3 regions of the Streptomyces decoyicus genome follow, and region 2 is predicted to be linked to each of the others. Evidence: riboswitches for the same ligand, from Rfam matches in the RefSeq annotation. Region 2 holds a riboswitch; each other region holds the start of a gene.

The links. Region 2 has a riboswitch for cyclic di-AMP ahead of K7C20_RS27585 (M23 family metallopeptidase). Riboswitches for the same ligand answer to the same signal wherever they lie in the genome.
Region 1: another riboswitch for cyclic di-AMP. It lies ahead of K7C20_RS34155 (C40 family peptidase); the one in region 2 lies ahead of K7C20_RS27585 (M23 family metallopeptidase).
Region 3: another riboswitch for cyclic di-AMP. It lies ahead of K7C20_RS17525 (M23 family metallopeptidase); the one in region 2 lies ahead of K7C20_RS27585 (M23 family metallopeptidase).

Annotation. Positions count from the first base shown of each region.
Region 1 is NZ_CP082301.1:7,825,012-7,831,723, reverse strand. It holds gene K7C20_RS34165 (ATP-dependent Clp protease proteolytic subunit) at 1-271, shown strand, start outside; gene K7C20_RS34160 (hypothetical protein) at 277-585, shown strand; cyclic di-AMP (ydaO/yuaA leader) riboswitch at 873-1,061, shown strand; gene K7C20_RS34155 (C40 family peptidase) at 1,066-1,539, shown strand; gene K7C20_RS34150 (LysE family translocator) at 1,781-2,449, opposite strand; gene K7C20_RS34145 (LysR family transcriptional regulator) at 2,521-3,435, shown strand; gene K7C20_RS34140 (8-amino-7-oxononanoate synthase) at 3,523-4,749, opposite strand; gene bioB (biotin synthase BioB) at 4,906-6,057, shown strand; gene K7C20_RS34130 (adenosylmethionine--8-amino-7-oxononanoate transaminase) at 6,050-6,712, shown strand, end outside.
Region 2 is NZ_CP082301.1:6,254,729-6,261,440, forward strand. It holds gene K7C20_RS27575 (M16 family metallopeptidase) at 1-90, shown strand, start outside; gene K7C20_RS27580 (M16 family metallopeptidase) at 129-1,511, shown strand; cyclic di-AMP (ydaO/yuaA leader) riboswitch at 1,721-1,876, shown strand; gene K7C20_RS27585 (M23 family metallopeptidase) at 1,890-2,669, shown strand; gene K7C20_RS27590 (GntR family transcriptional regulator) at 2,933-3,622, shown strand; gene K7C20_RS27595 (HPr family phosphocarrier protein) at 3,971-4,252, opposite strand; gene K7C20_RS27600 (bifunctional acetate--CoA ligase family protein/GNAT family N-acetyltransferase) at 4,474-6,712, shown strand, end outside.
Region 3 is NZ_CP082301.1:4,011,518-4,018,229, forward strand. It holds gene K7C20_RS17500 (ParB/RepB/Spo0J family partition protein) at 1-1,052, opposite strand, end outside; gene K7C20_RS17505 (hypothetical protein) at 1,069-1,755, opposite strand; gene K7C20_RS17510 (hypothetical protein) at 1,966-2,862, shown strand; gene K7C20_RS17515 (hypothetical protein) at 2,899-3,201, shown strand; gene K7C20_RS17520 (aldo/keto reductase) at 3,351-4,307, opposite strand; gene K7C20_RS17525 (M23 family metallopeptidase) at 4,559-5,692, opposite strand; cyclic di-AMP (ydaO/yuaA leader) riboswitch at 5,704-5,850, opposite strand; gene K7C20_RS17530 (DUF2332 family protein) at 6,143-6,712, shown strand, end outside.

The DNA.
Region 1 (6,712 bases), 1.6 Mb from region 2:
CGGGGCCCGGATCCTGATCCACCAGCCGTCGTTCAGCGAACCCATCCAGGGGCAGGCCACCGATCTGCAGATCCAGGCGGAGGAGATGCTGCGCACCCGCGACGTCCTGGAGGAGATGCTGGCCAAGCACACCGGGCAGCCCCGCGAGCGGATCGCCGCCGACATCGAGCGGGACAAGATCTTCGACGCCATCGCCGCTCAGGAGTACGGCCTGATCGACGGACTCACCCGCAACCGCAAGCAGTCGGCCCACCTGCCCGTGGCGCGGTGAGCCCGGTGCTGCCCCCCGAACCGCCGCCGCTGCCCGCGCTGACCCGCGCCGAGGGCGAGCTGATCGACAGCTATCTGGAGGTGATCGACCTGCTGGGCCGGATCAACCCGACCCGCTGCGGTGGCACCTACAGCGGACTGCGCGCCGCCCAGGCACTGGTGGGCAAGGCGACCCGTCTACGGGACGCGCTGACACTGATGCACAGCCGGGGCGAGAGCGAAGTGCACCGCGGAACACTGACCCGGGCACTGCGGGTGCTGGACGGCGAACGCCGGACCGGGCTCGTGACGGTGCCGCCACCCGAGGAAATCTGACACGACACGCGCCAGAGGCTGCACATACGGCGTAGCGTCCGCGCCCGATGTGGGGAGGTGACGAATTGCGCGGGGCGGATACATTTTCTCCGGCCCTTGATGTTTCGCCCCTGGTCCGGGGGGTGCAAGACCCCGCGCCGCGGCACCTGAGGGAACAAATCTAACCATTCGGGTCAATTGTGACCCATCTCACATACGGCATTTTCAGCTCGGAATTCGGGTCCCGAGTGCGTGACGATCCCTTCGACGACAAGACCCCGCCACAGCGACGGGGCGGTCCGGACGGGCGCCTAATCCCGCCGCCGTGCGGATGTCCGGTCGACGATGTGGATCGGCGGGAGCGGAGGACCCGAGCAGAGCGGGGTCCCGGCCTTCACGGCCGAGGGCTCCTTGGGGTGAAGCCGTACATACGGCCGGGCATCTTCGCCTGCCCGAACCCGACAGGTCTTCCTTCGCAGGCGGCTGACGAAGGGTTTGCGCATGACCGTGCGCATGCATACGCCGAATCTGCTGGCACGCGCCGGCACTGTCACCGCTCTGACGCTGGTCACCCTCGGCGGGACCACCATGGCTCCAGGAGCGGCCGGGAACGCCGAAGCCGCCTCCGTATCCGTCCATGCGCTGCGGGTCGCGGCTTCCAAGGGAGGATCTCCCTACCGGTACGGCGCCCAAGGGCCGCACGCCTTCGACTGTTCCGGGCTGACGCTGTACTCGTTCAAGCGCGCCGGGCGGGCCCTGCCACGCACCGCCGCCGCGCAGTACAGCCGCACCCGGCACATCTCGGCCGCCTCGCGCCGCCGCGGTGATCTGGTCTTCTTCTACTCGCGCGGCGGCATTTACCACGTCGGTATCTACGCGGGCCGGGGCCGGATGTGGCATGCGCCCAAGGCCGGGAGCGTCGTGCGGCTGGAACGGATCTGGAGCCGCTCGGTCTGGTACGGGCGGGTGCACTGACCTGACCATTCCTCTCACGATCGGTCAATTGCCAGTAGGTTTGGGCCATTTGGCCGGGTGACTTCGCGACTGGGCGAGCTGCTGATGTCCGCGGCCCGCGGGAGCTTCCCGCCCACGGACGGAGCGGTGACCGTGCATTCTGGCCGCCGGGCTCGTGCCGGTGGGCGCCAAGGTGCCGAGGGTGCCGCACGGCGGTCGCGGCTGAGGCGGAGCGGCCGTAGAAGGTTCTGTGGGCGCCCCTTCAGGCGAGCGCCAGTTCCACCAGCAGGATGCCTCCAAGCGCCGTGAGCAGCGCTCCGGTGGTGGCTTCCAGGGCACGGGCCGCCCGCGGGCGGCGCAGCCAGACGCCCAGCCGGTCGACGAGCAGTGCGACGGCGGGGAACCACACCAGTGCCATGGCGACGACCATCGTGGCGAGCAGCAGCGTCCGGGGCAGCGCGGGCTGTCCCGCCGGGACGAACTGCGGGAGCAGGCTGAGGAAGAGAACAGGGGCCTTGGGGTTGAGCGCATTGGTCAGAAAGCCCTGACGCAGGCTCTGTGTGGTGCCCAGGAGAGCGACGGGCCGGGGGACGTCGGCCGGTGCGGTGGCGGCCGGGCCCGCGGTGCGGTCCGTGGTGGCCACAGGGCGGCGGAAGGCCGCGGCCAGGGCGCGGACACCGAGGTACAACAGGTAGCCGCCGCCGAGGAGTTGGACGGCTCCGAAGAGCGTGGGCACGGCGACCAGCACCGCCGCGAGCCCGGCCACCGCCAGCGCGGTGTGCACCAGCAGCCCGCCCGCGACTCCGACGGCGGTCGCCACCCCCGCCCGGCGCGAGTCGAGCGCATTGCGCACCACGACCGCGAAGTCCGCGCCCGGCATGGCGACCATGCCCGCGGCGACTCCGGTGAAGGCGATCAGCTGTCCGTCCATGAGAGCAGCATCGCCGGTCCGAGCCTTTAATAGGTATTGGCAATGTTCTTGGAGAGCCTAAAGAGATTCTTATGTACGATCCCACACGGCTGGCCGCCCTGGTAGCGGTGGCGGAGGCCGGTTCGATCACCCGGGCCGCCGCCCGGCTGGGCTACACCGCTCCCGCGCTCTCCCAGCAGCTCGCCAAGCTGGAGCGGGAGGCCGGAACGGCGCTCCTGGTGCGCCACCATCGCGGGGCTCGGCTGACGGCCGCCGGTGAGCTGCTGCTCGTACGGGCCCGGCGGGTCCTCGACGAGCTGGATCAGGCGCGGCACGAGCTGTCCCGGCTGGCCGGGCTGTCCGGCGGCCGGCTGCGGGTCGGCACGTTCATGACCGCCGGTACGCATCTGCTGCCGCCCGCGCTCAGCGCGTTCCGGCGGGCGCACCCCGATGTGGAGCTGAGCGTGACGGAGTACGTACCGCCACAGGCGACCGCGGCGGTGGCGCTGGGCGAGGTCGATCTGGCGCTGACGCATGAGTATGTGCCGGGCGAGGCGATGCCGGCGCCGGAGGGGGTGCGCCTGGAACCGCTGCTGACCGAGGAGCTGGTGCTGGTCACGGCGCCCGGCCATGCCCTCTCGGCGGGCTCCGGACGGCTGCCGCTCGCGGAGCTGGCCGGTCAGCCGCTGGTCAGCATGGCGCCGGCCAATCCCAACCGGCGGGAGGTGGAGGCGGCACTGGCGGCCGCCGGGGCCAGTGAGGCGGTGCGCTGTGAGTCGCCGAGCTATGCCGTGGTGTGTGCACTGGTGAGCGCGGGGCTCGGAGTGGCGGTGGTCCCGGAGATGGTGGCGGAGGGGGCGCTGACACCGCTGGGGGCCCGCCGGCTGGACCCACCGGAGCTGCACCGCCGGATCTCGGTGGCCTACCGCCTCGGCGGCACCCCGGCCGCGGACACCTTGCGGGCCCTGCTGCGCGGGGCCTTCACCCGCCACTCCCCCGCGCCATGACGGCGGACGGCCGCGGCGGACGGCCGGTTCCGTGGACGGCGGCCTGCCAAGGGGCCGGCCGCCGTACCGCTCCGCACGGTCGCCGGCTCAGCCCGTCGGCGCTGTGGCCACGATCGTGCCGACCGCCCGGTCGAGCTGAGCGTCCGTCAGGTCCGCGCGGGCGGTGAGCCGCAGCCGGGAGATTCCGTCGGGCACGGACGGCGGCCGGAAGCAGCCGACCGCGAGTCCGGCCGCACGGCAGTCGGCGGCCCAGCGGAGCGCCGCTTCCGGCGAGGGGGCACGTACGGAGACCACGGCCGCGTCCGGGCGTACCGCCGTCAGACCCGCCGCGGTGAGCCGCTCGTGCAGCCCCTGAGCGATCCGGACGGCCCGGGCGGCGCGTTGCGGTTCACGGCGCAGCAGCCGTAGCGCGGCGAGGGCGCCACCGGCCGCCGCCGGGGCGAGACCGGTGTCGAAGATGAACGAACGGGCGGTGTTGACCAGATGCTCGATGACCCGGGCCGGGCCGAGCACCACACCGCCCTGGGAGCCGAGCGACTTGGAGAGCGTCATGGTGGCCACCACATCACCGTCACCGGCGAGCCCGGCCGCCGACAGCGCGCCGCGGCCGCCTTCGCCCAGCACCCCCAGGCCGTGTGCGTCGTCGACGAGAAGCCCGGCTCCCCGGGCCCGGCAGACCTCGGCCAGCGCGGGGAGCGGCGCGGCGTCCCCGTCGACCGAGAACACCGAGTCGGTCACGGCGAGCGCCCGGCCGTCGTGGCCGGTCAGCGCGGCACGTACGGCCTCCGGATCGGCGTGCGGGACCACTTGGGTACGGGCCCGGGAGAGCCGGCAGCCGTCGATGAGGGAGGCGTGGTTGCCCGCGTCGGAGACGATCAGGGTGCCCGTGGCGGTGAGTGCCGTGACGGCGGCGAGATTTGCGGCATAGCCGGAGGACAGCACCAAAGCGGCCTCGAAGCCGCAGAATGCCGCGAGTTCCTTCTCCAGCAGGGCGTGCAGCTCGGTGCTGCCGGTGACCAGCCGGGAGCCGGTCGCGCCGGCGCCCCAGCGGTGTGCGGCGCGGCCCGCACCACGGGTGACCTCAAGATGCCGGGCGAGTCCGAGATAGTCGTTGCCGGCCAGATCGAGCAGCGGGGAGTCGGCGGGGCGGGGGCGCAGGGTGCGGACAAGTCCGGCGTCCCGGCGCTCGGCACAGGCCGTATCGAGCCAGTCGAAAGCCGCGTCGTACGCCGCACGGGCGGGCTCGGCGGAGGGCTCGGTGAGCCTCGCCGGGGAGGTGTCGCGAAGCAGCGACGGGGCGGAGTCCTGCGGCATCGGCTTCCTTCGTCTGTCGGCCTCGATTGTGGGCTGTCGATAGACGTTAGCGGTCGTTCCGCAGGCGCACGGTGTGGCGATACACACACCTCGATCGCAGCTCGTTGTGGGAATCCTCCTTTGCCGGGAGCGGTGACGTGCGTCAGGATCAACGCCATGGACCTGCTGAACACACTGGTGGACAAGGGACTGCGGCGCGAGTTGCCGACCCGTGAAGAGGCACTGGCTGTATTGGCCACCTCCGATGACGAACTGCTCGATGTCGTGGCCGCGGCCGGAAAGGTGCGCCGCCAGTGGTTCGGGCGGCGGGTCAAACTCAACTATCTCGTCAACCTCAAGTCGGGGCTGTGCCCCGAGGACTGCTCCTACTGCTCCCAGCGGCTGGGGTCGAAGGCCGAGATCCTCAAGTACACCTGGCTCAAGCCCGACGACGCCTCCAAGGCGGCCGCCGCCGGGGTGGCCGGCGGCGCCAAGCGCGTCTGTCTGGTGGCCAGTGGCCGGGGCCCCACGGACAAGGACGTGGACCGCGTCTCGGAGACGATCTCCGCCATCAAGGAGCAGAACGAGGGAGTGGAGGTCTGCGCCTGCCTCGGTCTGCTCTCCGACGGCCAGGCCGGCCGGCTGCGTGCGGCGGGCGCCGATGCGTACAACCACAACCTCAACACCTCGGAAGCCACATACGGCGACATCTGCACCACGCACGACTTCTCGGACCGGGTCTCCACCGTCCAGCAGGCCCAGGCAGCCGGTATGTCGGCCTGCTCAGGGCTGATCGCCGGTATGGGCGAGAGCGACGCCGACCTCGTCGATGTGGTCTACGCGCTGCGCGAGCTGGACCCTGACTCCGTCCCGGTGAACTTCCTGATTCCGTTCGAGGGCACCCCGCTCGCCAAGGAATGGAACCTCACCCCGCAGCGCGCGCTGCGCATCCTGGCGATGGTGCGGTTCGTCTGCCCGGACATCGAGGTACGGCTGGCCGGCGGCCGTGAGGTGCATCTGCGCAGCATGCAGCCGCTCGCCCTGCACCTGGTCAACTCCATCTTCCTGGGCGACTACCTGACCAGCGAGGGGCAGGCCGGCCAGGACGACCTCGCGATGATCGAGGACGCCGGCTTCGAGGTCGAGGGCACGGACACCACCACACTGCCCGAGCACCGCAGGCAGGGCTGCGACGGGGCGGCCGACGGGGCCGCTGCCGACGCAGAGGCGCCGGCCGCCACCGTCCCGGCACCGTCCGACGAGACCCGCCGCGACCTGGTCTCGGTGCGCCGCCGTGGCGCCGGTACCGACCTGCCCCCCAATGCCTGAGCCGCTCACCCCCGGCGAACTGCTCGCGCTCGACCGGCAGCATGTGTGGCATCCCTACGGGCCGATGCCCGGCAAGGCCGCACCGCTGCTGGTCGAGTCGGCGTCCGGCGTCCGGCTCCGGCTGGCCGAACCGGTCGAGGGCCAGGACGAGTTGGTCGACGGCATGTCCTCCTGGTGGTCGGCCGTACACGGCTACAACCACCCGGTGCTCAATGACGCCGCGCGTGGTCAGCTGGATCGGATGAGCCATGTGATGTTCGGCGGGCTCACCCACGAGCCCGCCGTGCGGCTGGCGAAGCGGCTGGTCGACATCAGCCCGGAGCCGCTTCAGCACGTCTTCCTCGCCGACTCCGGTTCGGTGTCGGTCGAGGTCGCCGTCAAGATGTGCCTCCAGTACTGGCGCTCGCTGGGAAAGCCGCGCAAGCAGCGGCTGTTGACCTGGCGGGGCGGCTATCACGGCGACACCTGGCAGCCGATGTCGGTCTGCGACCCGGACGGCGGCATGCATGAGCTGTGGCAGGGGGTGCTGCCGCGGCAGATCTTCGCGGACACGCCGCCGGCCGGCTTCGATGCCGCGCCCGACGAGGCGTACACGGCACATCTGCGGGAGCTGATCGGCCGGCACGCCGAGGAGCTGGCGGCGGTGATCGTGGAG
Region 2 (6,712 bases):
CTGCGCCCCGACAACCGCGCGGTGCTCGTCTACGAGCCCACCGAGCCGACCGACGCCGCCGACACCGAGGAAGGGGAGGCGGACCAGTGAGCGACGCCACCACCCACGCCGATTCCCCCGTGAGCAGCATGGACTTTCACCCCCAGCCCCAGGGCGGCGCGCCCAGGCCGTGGGCCTTCCCGGCCCCCGACCGCAGCCAACTGCCCAACGGGCTCACGCTCCTGACCAGCAACCGCCCCGGCCAGCAGGTCGTCGCCGTCGAGATCAACCTCGTCGCTCCGCTGGACGCCGAGCCCGAGGGCCTGGACGGTGTCGCCACGATCATGGCGCGCGCCCTGTCCGAGGGCACCGACAAGCACGACGCCGAGGAGTTCGCCGCCGAGCTGGAACGCTGTGGCGCCACACTGGACGCACACGCCGACCACCCCGGTGTACGGGTGTCCCTCGAAGTGCCGGCGTCCCGGCTGCACCGCGCGCTCGGCCTGCTCGCCGACGCGCTGCGCGCGCCCGCCTTCCCGGAGAGCGAGATCGAGCGGCTGGTGCGCAACCGTCTCGACGAGATCCCGCACGAGCTCGCCAACCCGGCCCGGCGCGCCGCGATGGCGCTGTCCAAGGAGCTGTTCCCGGCCACATCCCGGATGTCGCGGCCGCGCCAGGGCACCGAGGAGACCGTCGGACGCGTCGACGCCGCGGCTGTCCGCGCCTTCTACGACGCCCATGTACGGCCCGCCACGGCCACCGCGGTCATCGTCGGTGACTTCACCGGCATCGACCTGGACGCCGCGCTCGCCGACACCCTCGGCGCCTGGAGCGGCTCGACGGCCGAGCCGCTGAAGGCCTCGCCGATCGTCGCCGACGACACCGGCCGCGTGGTGATCGTGGACCGCCCCGGTGCCGTCCAGACGCAGCTGCTCATCGGCCGTATCGGTGCCGACCGGCACGACCGGGTGTGGCCCGCGCAGGTGCTCGGCACGTACTGCCTGGGCGGCACCCTCACCTCCCGTCTGGACCGCGTTCTGCGGGAGGAGAAGGGCTACACCTACGGGGTGCGCGCCTTCGGCCAGGTGCTCCGCTCCACCGCCCCCACCTCTCCCGAGGGGGCCACGGGCGCCTCGCTGCTCGCCATCAGCGGCTCGGTGGACACCGCCTCCACCGTCCCGGCCCTGGAGGACCTGTGGAAGGTGTTGCGCACCCTCGCGGCAGAGGGGCTGACGGACGACGAGAGGGACGTCGCCGTACAGAACCTCGTCGGGGTGGCGCCGCTGAAGTACGAGACCGCGGCAGCCGTTGCGGGCACCCTCGCCGACCAGGTGGAACAGCACCTGCCCGACGACTTCCAGGCGCAGTTGTACGTCCGTCTCGCGGAGACCGGCACGGTCGAGGCGACGGCGGCGGCGGTCAACGCCTTCCCCATGGACCGGCTGGTGACAGTCCTGGTGGGCGATGCGGCGCAGATCGCCGAGCCCATCAAGGCGCTGGGCATCGGTGAGGTGACGGTCGTCAGCGGTTAGCCCCGCCATATGACGGAAGGTCATATATCGACAAAGCGGCTCCCGTGGCGTTCGCGCCACGGGAGCCGCTGTATGTCCGGTTTATCGCGGCTGGCGCCACGGTTCTTGTGGCATCCCGCACAAAAAAGCGGTTCTGTTTGCCGATTGAAAGTTGCCCCGTTTAGCGTCGGTCCGGCTGTTCGTCACAAGTCCGCCACAACAGTGGCACCGGGCAGTCATCGCCGAGTCCCCGTACGGCGCGAGCCAGGGGAGCCGGGGACCCAGTGTCCCTTGGGGTGAATCGGACTCCCCTCCGGAGGAGTCCGTAGGAGACCTTCCTGCTCCGAACCCGTCAGCTAACCCGGTAGGCGAGAAGGAAGGAAAGGACAAGCCAGCCACATGGCGTTCATCCGTGCCACCGGGAAGCACCGTCGTGCGAACCGCCCCGCTCGAACGACCCGCAACATCGCCGGCATAGCCACCCTCGCGGCCGGCGGCGTTGTCGCCTCCGTGGCCTCGCCGGCGCTGGCAGCCACGGACGAGGCGCGCACCCACGACACCGGTCTGCAGCGGGCCGTCGTGCTGGGCGACGAGCTCGCCAACCACGTCGAGGCCCAGGCCGACGCGCAGCAGGCAGAGGCCGAGGCCGCGGCGGCGAAGGCCAAGGCCGAGGCCGTGGCCAAGAAGCAGGCCGAAGAGGCCAGGCAGCGCGTCGAGGCCGCCCGCAAGGCCAAGGAGCGCGCCGCCCGTGAGGCGGAGCGCAAGCGCCTCAACACCTTTGTCGCCCCCGTCGCGGACTCCTACGTCTCCACCTCGTACAAGGCCTCCAGCGGCCTGTGGTCCTCGGGCAGCCACACCGGTATCGACTTCCACGCCGCCTCCGGCACCAGCGTCCACGCGGTCGGCGCGGGCACCGTCGTCGAGGCCGGCTGGGGCGGTGCGTACGGCAACAACATCGTGATCAAGATGAACGACGGCACGTACACCCAGTACGGTCACCTGTCGTCGCTCGGCGTTTCGGTCGGCCAGCACGTCACCCCGGGCCAGCAGATCGGCCTCTCCGGCTCCACCGGCAACACCACCGGCCCGCACCTGCACTTCGAAGCCCGTACCGGCGCCGACTACGGCTCGGACATCGATCCGGTCGCCTACCTGCGCTCGCACGGCGTCAACGCCTGATCTCCCGCCTCGCCCGGCCGCGCGCCTCGCAGGGCCCGCGTCGCACCGCGCATCCGTCGGAAGCCCCGGCCACACGGCCGGGGCTTCGGCGTTATCCGGCGTGCGGTGTGCGTGCGCCGCATGGGCCGGCGACCCGCGTCTGCTGGCCAAAAAATATCCATGAATAACCGGAGTCCTTCGGAAAAGCCGTTCCGGTCGAATAGAGTCACGGAAAAGTCGCCGACCGGCGGCGTTTCCAGGGGATTACGGCGGAGGCACGGAAGATGCGAGGCCATATTTCCGCGCATGCGGTGTGCACGGCGATTCGCGACGACATTGTCTCCGGTGCGCTGGCGCCGGGGAGCCGGCTGATCGAGGAGATCCTGGCGGCCCGGTACGGCGTCTCCAGAGTGCCGGTCCGTGAAGCGCTGCGCACCCTGCAGTCCGAAGGGTTTGTCACCACCCGCCACCACGCAGGCGCCTGTGTCGCCGAGCCCACCGAGCAGGAGGCCGCCGATCTCCTCGCCGTCCGCGCCCTGTTGGAGCCGCTGGGGGCCGCTCGTGCGGCAGCCCGCCGCAGCCCGGCGCACCTCAAGGTGCTCCGTGGCCTGGTACGGCTCGGCCGCGAGCGGGCCCGTCACGGCAACCCCGCCGATCTGCGCCAACTGGACGGCTGGTTCCACGAGACGCTGGCCCAGGCGGCCGGCAGCCCCAGCCTGACGGCGTTGCTCACCCAGCTGCGGCGCAAGATCGAGTGGATGTACGTGGTGGAACTGCCGGCCCGGGCCGGGGAGTCGTGGGACGAACACGGTGCGGTGCTGGACGCGGTGGCCCGGGGGGACGCGGAACGGGCCCGCGCCCTGATGGCGGCTCATGTCGAGCGCTCGCTCCCGGTGTACCGGCTGCGGCGCCCCGCCAAGACGGAAGTGAGGGATCCGAAACCACGCGTCAACACGGCGCGCGCCCGCCCTTAACAATGGCCCCGTATACAAAGAAGCGCGAATATTCCTCCGGCAGCCGGGGCGGCTTCCCCTTTTTGGTCCGCCTTCAGCCCGAATTCCGCTGCCTATTTTTCGGCACGTGGGACAGGGAGGAATGCGCGCTAATTCTTGCGCATAGCGCATTGCGCATGCCGGGCCGCCCGGAATTCCAGCTCCTCATGCGGTAATGCGTACGGTGCATGCAGTGAGCGCGTGTATCGATATCCCGGCCACAGGCACAGCGACCGGATCCCGGCACACGGAAACGGCCCCGCCGCGGCAACCGGTCACCGGTCACCGGTCGCCGCGGCGGGGCCGCCGCATGCGGAGGTCCTGGCGGACTCAGACGGTCTCGGGGAGCTCCTCGAGACCCTCGGCGACGAGCTTGGCCAGGCGGTCGAGTGCCTCCTCGGCGCCCTCGGCGTCGGAGGCCAGCACGATCTCCTCGCCGCCCTGGGCGCCCAGACCCAGGACCGCGAGCATGGAGGCCGCGTTGACGGGGTTGCCATCAGCCTTGGCGATCGTCATCGGGACGCCGGAGGCGGTGGCCGCACGGACGAAGATCGACGCGGGGCGGGCGTGCAGGCCCTCGGCCCAACCGACATTGACGCGGCGCTCAGCCATGGTGTTGCCCTTCAAAGTCGTGACTGTTGTCTAGACCAGTCTCTCACGCTGCCGGAAGTGCTCCGCAGCCCTGAGGCCTGGCCTTTTGCGGTTATTGGTCCCCCAACGGAGGCTCGGCAGACCGGGCCGGTCCGTATGTCCCTACGACCGCGCCGGACTGCCCCGCACCCGAGCGTACGCGCGCGGCGCCGGTTGTCGGCGCCCGGTCGTACCCTGTCGGCATGCAGAAGCCGCCGGACCACGCATACCCGACCCACTGGGAAGCCGACGTGGTGCTGCGTGACGGCGGCACGGCACGGATCCGCCCCATCACCCCGGATGACGCCGAGCGGCTGGTCTCCTTCTACGAACAGGTCTCGGACGAGTCGAAGTACTACCGCTTCTTCGCGCCCTACCCGCGCCTGTCCGACCGCGATGTACACCGCTTCACCCACCACGACTACGTCGACCGGGTCGGGCTCGCCGCCCTCGTCGGCGGCGAGTTCATCGCCACCGTCCGCTACGACCGGATCAACGACCAGGGGCTGCCCGCCAAGAACCCCGAGGACGACCAGGCCGAGGTCGCCTTCCTCGTCCAGGACGCCCACCAGGGCCGCGGTGTCGCCTCTGCCCTCCTGGAGCACATCGCGGCCGTCGCCCGCGAGCGCGGCATCCGCCGGTTCGCCGCCGAGGTGCTCCCCGCGAACTCCAAGATGATCAAGGTGTTCACGGACGCGGGCTACACCCAGAAGCGCACCTTCGAAGACGGTGTGGTCCGTCTGGAGTTCGACCTGGAGCCGACCGAGCAGTCCATGGCCGTGATGCGCGGCCGTGAGCAGCGCGCCGAGGCCCGCTCCGTGCAGCGGCTGCTCGCCCCGGGCTCGGTCGCCGTCATCGGTGCCGGTCGTACCCCCGGCGGCGTCGGCCGCACCGCCCTGCGCAGCCTCCTGGACTCCGGTTTCACGGGCCGTGTGCACGCCGTCAACCACGCCTTCCCCGAAGACATGCCGCGGCTGCATCCCGAAGACGTGCCTGCCGTCCGCGCCCTGCGGGAGATTCCCGACCCGGTCGACCTCGCCGTCATCGCCGTCCCCGCGGACCACGTCCCCGACGTGGTCCGCGACTGCGGTGAACACGGCGTCCAGGGCGTGCTGATCCTGTCGTCCGGTTACGCCGAGGCGGGCCAGGACGGCCGGGAGCGGCAGCGCGCCCTGCTCCGCCAGGCCCGCTCGTACGGCATGCGGCTCGTCGGGCCCAACGCCTTCGGGCTGATCAACACCGCCCCCGACGTCCGGCTGAACGCCTCCCTCGCACCCCAGATGCCCGGCGCCGGCCACATCGGCCTGTTCACCCAGTCCGGTGCCATCGGCATCGCCCTGCTCAGCGGACTGCATGCGCGCGGCCCCGGTGACGGCGGTATCGCCGGCATCTCCGCCTTCGTCTCGGCCGGCAACCGCGCCGACGTCTCCGGCAACGACCTGCTCCAGTACTGGTACGACGACCCGGACACCGACGTCGTGATCCTGTATCTGGAGTCCATCGGCAACCCCCGCAAATTCGCCCGGCTCGCCCGTCGCACCGCCGCCGTCAAACCGGTCGTGGTCGCCAAGGGGGCCCGGCACAACGGCACCGCCCCGCCCGGCCACGCCGTGCCCACGGTCCGTGTCCCCGACAGCACCGTCGCCGCCCTGATGCGCCAGGCCGGCGTGATCCGCGTCGACACGGTCACCGAGCTGATCGACGCCGGTCTGCTGCTGGCCTCCCAGCCACTGCCGGCCGGTCCGCGCATCGCCATCCTCGGCAACTCCGAGTCGCTGGCGCTGCTCGCGTACGACGCCTGTCTGACCGAGGGCCTGCGCCCGCAGCGCCCCCATGTACTGCCCTCGGCCGCCACACCCGACGACTTCCGGGCCGCGCTCGCCGAGGCGCTGTCCGGCGACGGCTGCGATGCCGTGGTCGTCACGGCCATCCCCTGGGTGGGGGAGGGGGCCGCCGTCTCCCCGGCCGACAGCGAGGGCGCCGCGCTCGCGGCTGCGCTGCGTACCGCGGCCGCGGCGCATCCGGAGAAGCCGGTCACGGTCGTCCACCTCGCCATGGACGATCTCGCCGAGGCACTCGCGGCACCGGAACCGACACCGACACTGGACCCAGGACCGGACCCAGGACGGGGACCAGAGCCGGCAACGGCACAATCGCCCGGACCCGCATCCCCTGCCGGCGACGAGTCGGCACGCCCCGCGGACCCGGCTTCCGTGCCTGCCGGGACCTCACAGGTCCCGCAGGCACCGCACAGCCCCCCGAACCGCCCACGCCCCCTGGTTCCCCCCGGCCCGCCGCCCACCCTCTCCGGACGGCAGCAGGCCCCGGCCCGCGACGCCGAGGCCAACACCCCGCCCCGGCCTCGCCGTGCCCCCCTCCGTATCCCCGCCTACCCCGCCGCCGAGCGCGCCGTGCGCTCCCTCGCCGAGGCCGTCCGCTACG
Region 3 (6,712 bases), 2.2 Mb from region 2:
CGCGCCTTTGCCTGGAGGACGCGACGGTTGAGTTCACGCGCAGCGGACACTCTCGACGAGGCTCCCGGTACGGAAAGACCCAGACCAGGAACCGAGATGCTCTCTTCCTGCTCTGCCTCTGGCACAAGATGAGGCGGAAGGGCAGGGGACAGGTAGTGCTCCTGAAACCCCTCCTCGATGTGCCGGACGTCCGTCTTCGAGAATCCCAGGGTGATCGCTGCCATGCGGGTCTCCTTGAGGGTTTCCGCACGGTCAGGATCGGATGCTGCGAGCTTGCTGTAGTCGCGCTGCAGCTCCTTCAGCTTCTCCTGGTGGTCCTCGAAATCGACCAGCCGCAGCGCCGCCTTCCCGTTTTCGCTGCGCTCGATCTGATCGCGAACGACCCTGAGGATCCACCGCTCCTGGTCGTACGTCTTGACCTGGATCCGGAATGCCTTTGCGATGACATCAGGGGTACGCCCCAGGCTCGCCTGCTCCTCCATGGCAAGGAGCCGGTTGATGTACGAGTAGTCGCGGCGGTGGTCCTTGCGCAACTGCAACGACAGTTCCACTGCGTTGATGTCAGCCCAAGTGAACGACTCGGGCAGGACGCCCACACGCATGGAAGCCGCGCCAAGCTCCTTCAGCGCTGCGGCCCGGGTGTTGCCGTTAACCAGGATGCCCTGGTGAGTGATCAGTCCCGGGTCGTTCTGCCCGTATTCCTTGAGGCTCTCCTTGAGCTTGTCGAACGCGGGGTCGCGCCGGATCGGATCGGCCGGCTCCGCTTGCAGCAGGTCCCCGAGATAGTCCTGTCCTGCCTGGCTCCAGGGGTCAGACTCAAGTGCCGAGTCTTTCTCGGCGTTATGGGTCCGCTGCGCCCGGATTCGGTGCGTGGCAGGGTTGTAATAGAGCCCTGACAGAGGCAGATCGATGACCTCGACGTTGAGCGGCTGTCCGTTCCAGTCGACCGTCACGGTCTCGCGCGTACCTCCGGAGTTCTTCACCTCCCCCACACGCTTCTTGATCAGCTCGCTGAACTCGGCCGCCTTCGGCGGCGGCGGGAATTCCTGCATGATGTGCCCCACCCCTCTACTGGCTCTCGCCACAGACCGCCTGCTTGACGGCTCCACGTGCATCCGCCGGCAACGACCGGTACGTTCCCCACAGCTTCTCAAGGATGCTGTACGTACGCTGGTCTGCCTCCATCCACTGAGCGAGCGCCTTACGCTCGACAGGTCCGAGGGTGTCCACCCTCCCCAGCAGCTCCGTCAGGTCGGCCTCGCTGCCCCGGTTTCCCACTCGGCAGCGGTTGCATTCAGTGACCAGCTGCGTCTCCGTACTGCCGTCTGCGAGCTTTACCTGACGGCGTGCGATCTCCAGCTGAGCGGTCCCCGGCCCGCTCCCGAAGCTCTCGCCAGCCCCCACTCCACAACTGCGACACAAATAGCTGTCGGCCTTCATCGCCTCACTCCGCTGAGTAGCGGTCAGAGTGCTGTTCGGCTTTGCCTTCCCCCTGCCCGGCAACCAGACCGGTTCGCCCTCTGCCACAAAGCGATGCTCGTTGCTGTTGAGGCTCGGGTCTTCCCGGTTCGTATCAATCACCCAGCCCGCCTCGCGGAGGTCGCGCATGCGGCGGTCGATCTGCGCGACTCCGGGGAACGCCTCGCGCATCGCCGTTTTCGTGAACAGGCTTCCCTCACCCACCACTTCCACGAGCCATCGGGCAACGCGAACCTTGCTTCCGTACGACGTGTCCTGCCAGGACGGCACGTTCATCACGGCCCCACCCTTCTGCTGACGTCAAGGTCCACTCGGCCGCCACGGAGGAAGTGTGGCGGCCGACGTGTGGTTTCCATATCAGCGGCCTCGCCTCACGATTGCGAGCAGCAACAGAGGTTTCCCGGACAAACGCAACAATTGAATTTAGTCTTGCCGTCACTGTCACTACGGCGAAGGCGGGATCGCATGGCGCAGCAGGGGCGTCGCATGGCTGCGATTGACCTTGGTCTGCCTGCTGGCAACAGAAGACTCGCCGAAGCACTCCGGGCGATGCACCAGCTGTTGCCGCCGGGCCTGGGCACCTACACCGCGATCGCCGAACAAGCGGCCACAGATTGCAATAGTGAACAGTTGAGCAAGACGACCATCTCCCGCTACTTCAGCGGCAAGTTGATAGCGCCAGGATGGTTCATCTGCTGGTTACACGCGACGATCCAGCGTGGACGCCATACTGACGGATCCTTATCCCCGCTCGAAGAGCTGCTGGCACTGCAAAGGTCAGCAAACGAACCGACTGACTGCTCTGGGTGCAACAAGCTCATCAAGGAACTCAGCCGCAGTGAGACGGAGCGCCTGACGGCCATGTTCCAGAAGTGGCAACTGGAACGGGCCCTCGCCGAATGCCGCGACTTGAGCCGCTGGTCCGGTTCAGGAGCCGGCACCCATGAGCGTTTGCAGCACCGACGCAGGCCGCCTAGTGCCCTGCCGGTCCCCTACTACCGCGCGGACCGGCAGCGCGAGCTGAACGACACCCGTGCCGCCGAGACCGTCACCAAGCGCGTGTCGGCTCTGGCCAGCGCGCAGGATCATCACGAAGCCAGTGCCGTTCTTAGCCATGCTGGCGAAGTGTTGCCGCCAACGGAGGTGGCAATCCTGGTAGTCGGACTCCGCAGCAGAGGAGTTCGCGACGAGGCGGAGACGCTCCTCCGGGGGTACGCACGAGACCAGCCTGCCGAGGATGTCATCGGTCTCGCCCACAGCCTCCTGGAGTACAGGCTCTTTTCTGACGCCGAAACACTGCTCCGCGTGGCGGTCAAGCAGGAGCGCGCAGCACCCGGCCGGCGCGCTGCTGACCGCAAGGCATCGAAGAGCCCGCACGCTTGAGGCCGGAAGAGTTGTCCCGACAAGGAGGGTGTACTGATGGCTGAAGTTCCCACCGCAGCAATTGCGGCAACCGGCCTGCTGGGCGGCTACGCCACCGCCCGCTGGACCAAGAAGCGGCCGCTCGGCGGGGTCGCTCTGGCTGCCGCCGGGGCCGTGGCGGCCAGGGGTTGGCAGCAGAAGGCGGGGAATGCGACGGCGGCGGCGCTGAGTGGGGCGTATGTGGCGGCGTTTGCCGGGTCGCATCCGTTGGCCAAGAAGATCGGGGCCTGGCCTTCCGTGTGTGCGGTGGCGGGTGGGGTTGCGCTCGCGTCCTGGGTGGCGGTGGACCGCCGGAAGTAGAGCGGAAGTAGAGCGGGAGCAGAGCGGGAGCAGAGCGGGAGCAGAGCGGGAGCAGAACGGAAGTAGAGCAGGGGTAGAGCAGGAGCAGAGCGCGCGGAGGGGGCGGGGCCTTGGTGGCCCCGCCCCCTCCGCCCCCCGTATGGCGTGGTTCAGGCAGACGCCTCGTTCAGCAGCGCCAGTTCCGCCTCTGTCAGGGTCAGATCGGCCACCGCGAGCAGCGCCGGCAGCTGTTCCACCGTGCGGGCGCTGGCGATGGGCGCCGCGACGGTGGGCTGGGCGGCGAGCCAGGCGAGGGCGATGGTGGCCGGCTCGGCCTCGTGGGCGGCGGCGACCGTGTCGAGGGCCTGGAGGACGCGCCGGCCGCGGTCGGTGTCCACGTACTTGAGCGCGCCTCCGGAGCGGGCGCTGTCAACGGTGGTCCCCGGGCGGTACTTGCCGGTCAGGAAGCCGGAGGCGAGGGCGAAGTACGGGACCGCGGCGAGGTCGTGGCGGGCGGCCACGTCGGCGAGTTCGCCCTCGTAGGTGTCGCGGGAGACCAGGTTGTAGTGGGGTTGGAGGGCGACGTAGCGGGCCAGGCCCTCGCGGGCGGAGAAGGCCAGGGACTCCTCCAGGCGCTTCGCCGAGATGTTGGACGCGGCGATCTCGCGGACCTTGCCGGCCCGGACGAGGTCGTCGAGAGCGGTGAGGAACTCCCCGACCTCGACCGATTCGTCGTCGTAGTGGGTGTAGTAGAGGTCGATGTAGTCGGTGCGCAGACGGGTGAGGGATCCGTCGACCGCGGACTTGATGGTGGCGGCGGACAGGCCCTTGAGGTCCGGGTGGGCGCCGACCTTGGTGGCGATGACGACATCGGAGCGGTTGCCGCGGGAGGCCAGCCAGTTGCCGAGGACCGTCTCGGATTCGCCGCCCTTGTTGCCGGGGACCCAGGCCGAGTAGGCGTCGGCGGTGTCGATGAAGTTGCCACCGCCCGCCACGTAGGCGTCGAGCACGGCGAAGGATGCGGCTTCGTCGGCCGTCCAGCCGAAGACGTTCCCGCCCAGGCACAGCGGGGAAACGGAGAGCGAGCCGAGCGGCCGGTGGTTTCGGGGGCTTTGTGTCGCGGTCATGCGTGGTGGCAGCGTCGGGGGGCGCGGAGTTATTCCTTCCGCTGCCCCCCAGCAGCCACTTCCGTCAGCAGTGTCACCAGCGGTGTCACACGTTGAGGCCGCGCGTCACGTCCTGCGGCCACGCGTCACGCCTGGAGGCCGCGCGTCAGCCTGCCTTGCGGCCGCACATCACACCTGGAGGCCGCACATCACACCTTGAGGCCGCGCGTCAGCCTGCCTTGAGGCCGTGCGTCACATGTTGAAGCCGCGCCTCACACGTTGATGCCGTGGTCGCGCAGCCACGGCATGGGGTCGATCGGGTCGCCGGCGTCGGGGCGGACCTCCAGGTGGAGGTGCGGGCCGGTGACATTGCCGGTGGCGCCGACGCGGCCGATGACGTCGCCCGTGTTGATCTTGCCGGAGGTCTTCACCATCGAGGACAGGTGGCAGAACCAGAGTTCGGTGCCGTCGTCGAGGGTGACGACGATGCGGTAGCCGTACGAGCCGGCCCAGCCGGCCTGGGTGATGGTGCCGGAGTGCACGGCCTTGACGGGAGTGCCGGTCGGCGCGGCGAAGTCCTGTCCGGTGTGGTCAGCGGCCCAGCGGTCGCCGGCCTGGCCGAAGCTGGCGGTGAGGGTGTACGAGGAGACCGGCGCGATGAAGTTCTTCGCCAGCTTGGCGAGGCGTGCGGCCTCCGCCTTCCGGCGGGCCGCTTCTTCTGCCTCGCGCTTGGCCTCCATTTCGGCCGCCTTCTTGGCTGCTGCGGCCTTCTCGGCCGACTTCTGGTGCGTGGCGGCTTCGGTCTCGGCCTTCTGGAAAGCGGCGTGTTCGGCGGCCTCGCGGGCCTCGCTCTCGGCGGCGCCCTGCTGCGCGTCGGCCTGCTGGAGGATGCGGCTGCGCAGCGCCTCGCCGGCGCCCGTGCCCGAGTCCGTCCCTGAGGCCTGGGTCAGGGGGCCGGAGACGTCCTGAACCGCACCGTCCGTTGCGGAGTCCGCGGCCGCGGCGGAGTCCGTGCCGGAGTCCGAGCCCGAGTCCGATATGAGGTCGCCGACGCCGGAGAGGGACTCGGCGTCCGGGAGTTTGTCGGCGAGGTCGTCGGCCATTCCGCCGACGTCCGGCATGGAGATCGGAACCGCCGGGCGGCCCTCGGCCGTGGCCATTCCGCCGGCGCCGACCGCGGCGATGACACCGACGCCCAGGACCGTGCCGCTGCGGGCGAGTCCGCCGCCGCGCTGCTTGGCCACCCGGTGCTTGCCGCGGACGGAGCGGATGGAGTCCTCGGTGGGATTCCATTCCTCCCACGGTCCGTCGTTCGTGTTGTCCGCATCACCGGGGCCTTGGAAGGCACCTCGGTCATCGAGGTCGTAGGCGGACGGACCCTCGGGGGCAGGCCTGTTGGACGCCACGGGGGCGCTCTCCTTTCCTTCCTTCTCGCCTACCGGGTTAGCTGACGGGTTCGGAGCAGGAAGGTCTCCTACGGGCGCCCGCTGGCGGAGGGCGTCCGATTCACCCCAAGGAAGTGGTTCCCCGGTTCCCTTGGTGCAGTTCGAGGTGCTGGAGGTGCGTGAAAAGCGCGTGCGGGATTCGGCGTCGGCGCGCGGTGCCGCCTCTTGCGACGGCTGGGACGACCGCGCTGCGTTATCGGACAGTAATAGAGATCGCAGCCGAATTCCAAGCCTTCCCGTGAATCCCTGTCGTCTCCGCACAAGGTTTGGCGTGGACTTTTTCGGCCAGCACGGCCACAAACCGGGCGAGTTGACCGTCCGCCTCTAAACGATCTCCCGTTGATTGTGCGTCAGTTGTTATGCGGAGGGGTGCCCCTCGGTTACGGAACGTGAGAGCAGTAACGTCGGATCATGGTCGTCAACGTCGGGAACACCGGGAACGTCGAGAGCGCTGCCGCCGGCGCATGGGGAGTGGCGGGGCGGTACCGGGAGTTCTCCTGGCGTCAGGCCCGGGGGCGGTGCACCGCCCATGAGGAGCTGAGCGCGCGGATCGGCCAGGACCCGGAGCTCTGCGATCTGCTGTCGGGGTCGCTGCCGGCCGGCGACAAACAGCAGCCGGACCTCCTGCTCGCCGCCGTCCGCTATCTCGACGGCCCGCACGCCGAGCTGGGCCCGCGCGGCGACCTGGCTTACGGACGCTGGCGCGAGTGGACCATCCGGCACTGGGACGAAGTGCGCGCGGTGATCATGCAGCGTTCCGCCCGGACCGACGAGCCGGCCCACTGCGCCACCCTGCTGCCGCTGCTCGCCCGCCTGCCGCAGCCACTGGCGCTGCTGGAGGTCGGCACGTCGGCGGGGCTGTGTCTGCACCCCGACCGCTATCGCTACCACTACCGCTACCGCTACGAGGACGACAGGGGTGCGGGCGGGGGTGCCCTCCCGGGAGACGCCCTCCGGGGAGACGCCCATCACGGAGATGCC